Regions from separate parts of the Mesorhizobium sp. B2-8-5 genome, predicted to be linked through region 2. Evidence: riboswitches for the same ligand, from Rfam matches in the RefSeq annotation. Region 2 holds a riboswitch; the other holds the start of a gene.
What was found. A riboswitch is a leader RNA that binds a small molecule or an ion and turns the genes downstream of it on or off. The one in region 2 is predicted to bind cobalamin.
Positions count from the first base shown of each region.

Region 1: linked by a shared signal. The riboswitch ahead of bluB (5,6-dimethylbenzimidazole synthase) and the one ahead of FJ430_RS16450 (DUF1636 family protein) in region 2 are both predicted to bind cobalamin.

Region 1 covers NZ_CP083951.1:5,666,126-5,670,544, forward strand. The annotation lists gene dxs (1-deoxy-D-xylulose-5-phosphate synthase) at 1-353, opposite strand, end outside; gene FJ430_RS28060 (pirin family protein) at 480-1,400, opposite strand; gene FJ430_RS28065 (DUF2277 domain-containing protein) at 1,410-1,676, opposite strand; gene FJ430_RS28070 (exodeoxyribonuclease VII small subunit) at 1,734-1,985, opposite strand; gene FJ430_RS28075 (histone deacetylase family protein) at 1,989-2,915, opposite strand; cobalamin riboswitch at 3,030-3,207, shown strand; gene bluB (5,6-dimethylbenzimidazole synthase) at 3,250-3,981, shown strand; gene FJ430_RS28085 (hypothetical protein) at 4,085-4,419, opposite strand, start outside.
Region 2 covers NZ_CP083951.1:3,400,677-3,405,095, reverse strand. The annotation lists gene FJ430_RS16465 (NuoB/complex I 20 kDa subunit family protein) at 1-217, opposite strand, end outside; gene FJ430_RS16460 (NADH-quinone oxidoreductase subunit A) at 208-573, opposite strand; gene FJ430_RS16455 (winged helix-turn-helix domain-containing protein) at 907-2,106, shown strand; cobalamin riboswitch at 2,136-2,339, shown strand; gene FJ430_RS16450 (DUF1636 family protein) at 2,379-2,804, shown strand; gene cobW (cobalamin biosynthesis protein CobW) at 2,807-3,844, shown strand; gene FJ430_RS16440 (cobaltochelatase subunit CobN) at 3,863-4,419, shown strand, end outside.

The DNA.
Region 1 (4,419 bases), 2.3 Mb from region 2:
GCGGCGCCGAACGGGTCGTATTCGCTCTCGGCGCGCCGGGTGAAACCGGAGAGGCCGCCCTCCTGGCGCAGCGTGCGGATGCGGTCGCGGCGGCCGGTCAGGATCTTGTGCGGATAGGCCTGGTGGCCGACGTCCCAGATCAGCCGGTCTGCCGGGGTGTTGAAGACATAATGCAGGGCGACCGTCAGCTCGACGACGCCGAGCCCGGCGCCGAGGTGGCCGCCCGTCTGCGAGACGGCGTCGATGAGCTCGGCGCGCAGTTCCGCGGCAAATTGCGGCAGCGCGGCCTCATCGAGCGTCCGCAAATCCGCCGGAATGCGGACCTTGTCGAGCAGCGGCGTGTCTGGCTTCACTCGGGCGCGTCCTGCCTTATCGATCGAACACGGCGCTATCAGCAGATTGCGCCATAATCATGCGCGGAATAGGCCGCCGGCGGGCGAATGTAAATGCGCGTCAGTGACGCGCCGACGACGCCTATCCTAACCTTCGGGCAACGGGATGAACTCTTCCTCATCGCCGGGAACGATATCGAAGCGGCCTGTCTTCCATTCCTGCTTGGCCTGCTCGATGCGTTCCTTCGAGGACGAGACGAAATTCCACCAGATGTAGCGCTTGGAGCCCAGCGAAGCGCCGCCGAACAGCATGAAATGCGCGCCGCGCTCGGAGGAAACGATGATCTCCTCGCCCGGCTTGAACACGAGGAGCCGCTCGGCCGGGAAAATATCGCCGGCGATCGAGACGTCGCCTTCCAACGTGTAGATGGCGCGCTCCTCGGCATCGGCCGGGATCTTCACGCTCGCGCCCGCCGCCAGCCTGAGATCGGCGTAAAGCGTGTCCGAAGCGGTCGCCACGGGCGAGCGCAGGCCTGAGAATTCGCCGATGACGACGCGGCCGCTGACGCCCTCGGCATCGATCTGCGGCAAGCGGGCCACCGACGTGTTCGCGAACACCGGGGCAATCTCCTCCTTGCCGTCGGGCAGCGCCAGCCAGGTCTGCAGGCCGGAGACCGACATCGGCGCGCCGCGCAACTCCTCCGGCGTGCGCTCGGAATGGACGATACCGCGCCCGGCTGTCATCAAATTCACGTCGCCCGGCGCGATCACCATTTCGGTGCCGAGCGAATCGCGATGCCTGATCTTGCCGTCGAACAGGTAGGTGACGGTGGAGAGGCCGATATGCGGATGCGGACGCACGTCGAGCGCATGGCCGGCGCGCAGGATCGCTGGCCCCATGCGGTCGAAGAAGATGAACGGCCCGACCAGACGGCGCTTCGCCGTCGGCAGGGCGCGGCGCACCTCGAAGCCGCCAATGTCCTTGGCGTTGGGGACGACCATCAGCTCGATCTGGTCGCAGGCGAAGGCATCGCCCGGTTCAGGATCGTTTCCCGGAAAGAAGCTCATGTCGGATCCTCAGGCGAAACGCAGCGCCGACCTGGCCTTCGCCTTGGCAGCTTCTTCCTCGCGGTTGCGCGGTTCCTGGTTGGTTTCGAGCGAATCGATCAATTCGCGCGCGACAGCTGTGATCGCCTCGACCGCATGGTGGAAGGCATGTTCGTTGCGCTTGGAGGGCTTGGTCGAGCCGCTCAGCTTGCGCACGAATTGCAGCGCTGCGTCATGCACTTCGTCATTGGTCGCCGGCGGCTCGAAATTGGCCAGGGTCTTGATGTTGCGGCACATAGCTTGAACTCCTTACCTGCTTTCTTTGCCCACCGTCGTCCAAATTACTCTGCGTCGTTACTCTGCGTCGAGCGGCTCCGTTCCTACCGGCTTGCCGTCGCGCGACAGCCTGATCTTCTCGACCTTGTCCTCGGCCGCTTTCAGCAGCCGGTCACAATGCGCCTTCAGCGCTTCGCCGCGCTCATAGATCTTGATCGACTGGTCGAGCGGGACGTCGCCGCGCTCAAGATCATCGACGATCTTCTCCAGAGCGTCTAGCGCCTGTTCGAAGCTCATCGCCTTGACGTCCTCATTGTCTTCCAATGCCATACCCTATCCCTTCATCAGCCGCCCGACATGGGCGGCGACTGAAAATGCCAGTCCCTGCAGATCGTAGCCGCCTTCCAGCAAGCTGACGAGCCTGTTGGAGCTGTGGCGTCCGGCGCGCTCCATCAATTGCCCGGTCGCCCAGTCGAAATCGTCCTCGGTCAGGTTGATCTCGGCCAGCGGATCGCGGTGGTGCGCGTCGAAGCCGGCTGAAATGATGATCAGGTCCGGCGCAAACGCATCGATGGAGGGCAGCACGCGCGACAGGAAGGCGTCGCGGAACAGGTCGCTGCCGGTCTGCGGCGCGAGCGGCGCGTTGATGATATTGCCGGCGCCGGTTTCACTTTTCGCTCCGGTACCGGGATAAAGCGGCATCTGGTGCGTCGAGCAATAGAGAACCGACGGGTCGTCCCAAAAAATGTCCTGTGTGCCGTTGCCGTGGTGGACGTCCCAGTCGACGATGGCGACGCGCTCGGCCTGATGCTTCTTCTGCGCGTAGCGGGCGGCGATCGCGGCCGTGTTGAACAGGCAGAAGCCCATCGCGGTGGTCTTTTCGGCGTGGTGACCCGGCGGACGGGCGGCGACGAAGACGTTGGCGGCACGGCCCTCGAAGACGTCGTCTACCGCCGCGTTGGCGCCGCCGATCGCCGTCACCACGGCCTGCCAGCTTTTCGGGCTGGCGCTGGTATCGGCGTCGATCGAGACGATGCCGTTCTCAGGGATCGCCGCGCGCACGCGCTCGACGAAATCCTCGGGATGCGCATAGAGGATCGTTTTCTCATCGCCTTCGGGCGCCTTGACGCGGTCGAGCGCCGAAAAAGCCTCGTCGTCGAGCACGCGTTCGATGGCGCGCAGGCGGTCGGGCCGCTCGGGATGGCCGGGCGGCGTGAGGTGTTCCAGAAAGATCGGGTGCGTGTAGAGACGGGTGGCCATGGCGCCTAATCTAGGCACCGGCGGCGCGGATGACCATGTTTGAAAGCCGAATGGCTGGGGAAAATTGCGCCAGCCCGTGTCGCTGGCGCCATTGGCGCGGCGCAAGCTTCGCGGTAAGGTTCTTCGCTGCCTGGTGCCCGCGACGCGGGAGAATCGGGAACACGGTTGAACTCCGTGGCGTGCCCAACGCTGTGAGGGGGACCGCGCCGGCAAAGCCACTGTCGATGACGGGAAGGCGCCGGATGCGGGAGGATCCCGAGCCAGAAGACCGGCCCGGCAGACATGGTTTTCCGCTTGGTCAGGCGGGGGACTGCTTGTCGCAAGGGGAAAAGCGATGACGGCAGCAGCGATCGCCGCGAGCGGCGACGACTTTGACCAATTGGCGCGCGACGCGGTCTATCGGGCGATGTTCACCAGGCGTGACGTGCGCAGCCATTTTGTCCCCGACGACCTCGATGACAGCGTGTTGGCGCGGCTCATCACCGCCGCGCATCATGCGCCGTCGGTCGGCTACATGCAGCCGTGGAACTTCATCGTCATCCGCGATCCAGGCAGGCGTCAGCAGGTGCGCGACCTGTTCCTCGCCGCGCGCGAGCAGGAGCTGCCGGCGATCGAGGCGGAACGGCAGGCGCTTTACCGCAAGCTGAAGCTCGAGGGCATCTGCGAAAGCGCGCTCAATCTGTGCATCACCTGCGACCGGCAGCGGTCGAAGGACTCGCCGCTCGGGCGTTGGCATAATCCGGAGATGGATCTCTACAGCACCGTCTGCGCGGTGCAGAATTTCTGGCTGGCGGCGCGTGCCGAAGGTGTCGGCGTCGGCTGGGTAAGCATCATCGAGATCGAAGCGCTGAGGCGGCTTCTCGCAATCCCCGAACATGTCACGCCGATCGCCTATCTCTGCGTGGGCCGCGTCTCAGCCTTCGCGCCGAAGCCCGATCTCGAGGCCCATGGCTGGGGCAAGCGCCTGCCGCTGCCGGAGTTGGTGATGAGCGAGACTTTCCGCGGCGCCGGCGAGGCGCCGCTCAAATCGGCGATCGCAAGGCTAATGCATGTCGCGCAAAAGTGACCTCGGTTTTGCGACAACGACATGCATCAAGCAACGACCTAAAAGCGCGTCGCGTGAATCCGTTTCGACGCGACGCGCTTTAGGCGGTCCTTCGAAATCCTGATCAAGCGGCCCGGGGCGTATCCCAGCGCGAGCCGCCGCCGAAGGAGCCCAGCGCCTTGTCGCGCAGTTCCCTGAACTTGGACGAGGCCTCGGCCAGCCGGTGGTCCCATTCGGGATTGGGCACCTGGCCCTCGATGGCTTCGAAATAGACCTGCATCAGCGATGCAATGGCGAAGGGCTCGATGAAGGCCGCCTTGAAGGCCCAGGCAAAGACGATGGCCAGCACGAAAGCCCAGCCGGCAAGCTGACCCGGCATGACCCAGAGGATCGCCGCGGCGGGCGCCAGCATCAACAGGAAGATGACGAAGGACACGCCCCACATGATCGCCGCCAGCC
Region 2 (4,419 bases):
AGCACGCGAGGCCGAAGGTCATGAACATCAGCGAGCCGCTGCGCGCCCAGGTGATCAGCGCTTCGGTCGAGGTGACAAGGAAACCCTTGTCGGCCAGTTCATTGTTGATTTCGAGGAAGAAGGGATCGTCCTCCCCCACCGGCCTGCCGGTGTTGGGGTCGATGATGCCCTTGGGCTTCGGCGCGACGAGGGTGCCTGAACTGTCGTTCAATCCCATTCCAGCGCTCCTTTTTTCCATTCATAGGCAAAGCCGATGGTCAGCACCGCCAGGAACACCATCATCGACCAGAAGCCGAGCATGCCGACCTTGGAGAAGGAGACCGCCCACGGGAACAGGAAGGCGACTTCGAGATCGAAGATGATGAACAGGATCGACACCAGGTAGAAGCGGATGTCGAATTTCATACGGGCGTCGTCAAACGAGTTGAAGCCGCATTCATAGGCGGAAAGCTTTTCCGGGTCGGGATTGCGGTAGGCCACCAGGAACGGCGCTATGAGCAGCGCAAGGCCGACGACCAGCGCCACGGCGATGAACAGGACGATCGGCAGATATGAACTCAGGAGTGCGCTCATGCGGCGGCTTTCCTTAGGCGGGCAGTTCACTTTGATTACAGCAACGAACTCTAATGCGGAAGCGTGACAGTTTAACCGCTGAACCGTTTTAAGGGGCCCATGCTGCAACGCGGCGAGGGTTAGCGCAGCGGTTTCGGTGACGCAAGTCAAACCTTGTTCAATTCGCGACCCTGGACGCCTTATCGGAAGAAACTGGTCCGATCCGCTCCTGTTTGATTTCCTTCGCTTTTTACTCCACTTTTCTCTCCTGACATATCTCCCGCCATTTGCCTGCTAGCATCGCCGGAATCACCGGCTAAAAATCCGGCAAATGATCAGCGCAAGGGCGCCTTGATGAAGGACAAGATTTCGCTGGCCATGGCGAGGCGCATTGCGCTCGGAGCACAGGGGTTCAACGACCCTAGGCCCGGCGGCGTTCCGGATCGCCGCCACCTTGCGCGCGTGCTTTCACGAACCGGCCTGTTGCAGATCGATTCCGTCAGCGCTGTGGTGCGTGCTCATTATATGCCGCTCTATTCTCGCCTCGGCCCCTACCCGCTTGCGCTGCTCGACAACGCCGCGGTCACCCGCAAGCGCGCGGTCTTTGAGTATTGGGCGCATGAGGCGTCGTTCCTGCCTGTCGAAACCTACCCTTTGATGCGCTGGCGCATGCTGCGCGCCGAGCAGGGCGACGAGATGTATCTCGGCCTGGCGAAATGGGGCCGGGAGCGTAAGGCGATGATCGACGAGATCTATGCGCAGGTCGCCGAACGCGGCCCGATCGCCGCGTCCGACATCGAAGGCCACAAGGGCAATGGCGGCTGGTGGGGCTGGAGCGAGGCCAAGCACGCTTTTGAATGGCTGTTCTGGGCCGGACGCATCACCACCGCCTACCGGCGCGGCTTCGAACGCTATTACGACCTGCCCGAGCGCGTTTTGCCGCAGGCCGTACTCGACCTGCCGGTACCCTCGGTCGAGGACGCGCATCGCGAATTGCTGCGCATCTCGGCCCGCGCCCATGGCATCGCCACCTATGGCGACCTTCGCGACTATTTTCGTCTCGCGCCGGGCGATACGAAAGACCGCATCGAGGAACTGGTCGAAGCGGGCGAACTGCTGCCTGTGAAGGTCGAGAGCTGGGACAAGACCGCCTATCTCCACAAGGACGCCCGCTTTCCACGCCGGATAGAGGCCCGCGCCCTGCTCGCCCCCTTCGATCCCGTCGTCTTCGAGCGCACCCGGACGGAAAAACTCTTCGGCTTCCGCTACCGCATCGAGATCTACACGCCGGCCGAAAAGCGCCAATACGGCTACTACGTGCTGCCCTTCCTGCTTGGCGACCGCATCGTCGCCCGTGTCGATCTGCGAGCCGATCGGCCGGCGAGCGTGCTGCGCGTCCATGCCGCCTTTGCAGAGGCCGGCGCCCCCGCCGAAACGGCGGCCCAACTCTTCGACGAACTGCAGCAAATGCAGGGCTGGCTCGGCCTGGGAGCGATCGAAGTGACGCCGGCCGGCGACCTCGGGCCGGCGCTGGCCGACATCGCGGTGTCGTAGCCGTGCGTTGACAGGCACCCGGCCGTAAGCCTAAATCCGCCGCAGACGGTCTTCTCCCGGCAAAGGGAGGAGCCAAGAGGGAATGCGGTGCGGGCCAACGCCCAAATCCGCGGCTGTCCCCGCAACTGTAAGCGACGAGCCCCGGCCGAAAACCACTGGGATGTTCCCGGGAAGGCGGCCTTCAAGGCGACGACTCGCGAGCCAGGAGACCTGCCGTCTGAAACTTTAAGTATCCGAATGCCCGGCGGGTTTTCCGGGCAAGGAGCCTGGTTTTGGATCGTAACGGCAGTTTCCCGGCAAACAGTGCGGATATTTCGTCCGAGCCCGACGCGCTGGCCGGCGTGACCGTCATCGTCTGCTCCTCTTGCCGCGACGAAACCGGCTCGGACGGCCATCCGCGTGCCGGCGCGCTGCTCGCCGAGGACACGCGCCGGGCTGCCTCCGGCGAAAACATCAACATCCGCACCGTCGAATGCCTCGGCAATTGCAAGCGCCGGCTGAGCGCCGCGCTGCTGCGCGACGGCTGCTGGAGCTATGTCTTCGGCGATCTGACCCCGACCAGCGGCGCCGACCTCATCACCGGCGCAAAGCTCTTCGCCATCTCGACCGACGGCCTGGTCCCCTGGCGCGGCCGGCCCGACTCTCTCAAGCGCGGCCTGGTTGCCCGCATTCCTCCCCTCGACATGCTGAAGGACTGACCATGAACGCTTCCGTTTCTCGTGTTCCCTGCACCGTCGTCACCGGCTTCCTCGGCGCCGGCAAGACGACGCTGATCCGCAACCTGCTCGAGAACGCCAAGGGCAAGCGGCTGGCGATCATCGTCAACGAGTTCGGTGATGTCGGCATCGACGGCGAGATACTGAAAGGCTGCGGCGTCGACACATGCCCGGAGGAAAACATCGTCGAGCTCGCCAATGGCTGCATCTGCTGCACCGTGGCCGACGATTTCGTGCCGGCGCTCGACCAGATCCTGTCGCTCAACCCCAAGGTCGACCACATCCTGATCGAGACCTCCGGCCTCGCTCTGCCGAAGCCGCTAGTCCAGGCCTTCCAGTGGCCGACGGTCAAGAGCCGCGTCACGGTCGACGGGGTCGTCGCCGTTGTTGATGGCCCGGCGCTGGCCGACGGCCGCGTCGCTTCCGACATGGATGCCCTGCAGGCCCAGCGCGCCGCGGACGTGACGCTCGACCATGACGATCCGGTCGAAGAGGTATTCGAGGACCAGATTGCCTGCGCCGACCTGATCATCCTGTCGAAGAGCGACCTGATGGATGCGGCCGGATCGCAGCGCGCCAACGCCGTCATCGGCAAGCACGTCGCGCGCGCCGTGAAGATCGTTCCGACCGCGCAAGGCAAGGTCGACCCGTCGGTGCTGCTCGGCCTCGGGCTCGCCGTCGAGGACGACATCGAGAACCGCAAGACCCACCACGACGACGAGCTCGACCATGAGCATGACGATTTCGATTCCTTCGTCATCGACGTCCCGTCGGTCGCCAATCCCGATGAGTTGGCCAAGCGCGTCGCCCTTGCCGCCGAGCAGGAAAACGTGCTGCGCGTCAAAGGCTTCGTCGAGGTTGGTGGCAAGCCGATGCGTCTCTTGCTCCAGGCCGTTGGCCCGCGCGTCAACCACTACTACGACCGCGCCTGGACGGCGGATGACGATCGCCGCTCGCGGCTGGTCGTCATCGGCCTCAAGGGGCTGAACCGCCCGGCGATCGAGCGTATCCTCGCCGGCTGAGGCTAAGACCAAAAAGCGATGCATATTCTCACCACGACATCCGCTTCGCTCGACGATCTCGCCGAGCCGGTCGACCTCAGGCAGACGCCTGCGGATGTGGTGGCCCTGTCCTTCACCGACAGCGACCTCGCCGGTCTGGCCGCCGCCTGGAAGGCGGATGCGGAGCGGCTACCCTCGATGCGGCTGGCGGCCCTTCGCGACCTTCGCCATCCGATGTCGGTGGACCTGTGGATCGACAGCGTCGCCCGTCACGCCAAGGTCGTCCTGGTGCGCATCCTCGGCGGCTATGAGTGGTGGCGCTATGGCTGCGACCAGCTCGCTGCGGTCGCGCGCGAGCGCGGCATCAAGCTGGCGCTGCTGCCCGGCGAAAGCCATGACGAGGACCAGCGCCTGATCGAAGGCTCGACCCTGCCGCGCGCCGAGCTCGACGCCCTGCTCGGCTATTTCCGCGAAGGCGGGCCGGCCAATATGGCGGCGCTGGTGCAAAGGCTGGCAAAGCTTGCGGGGGCTGAGGCGGCCGTGGTTGATGCGGTCAGTGTGCCGAAGGCGGGGTATTATGAGCCGGGAGTTGGTGT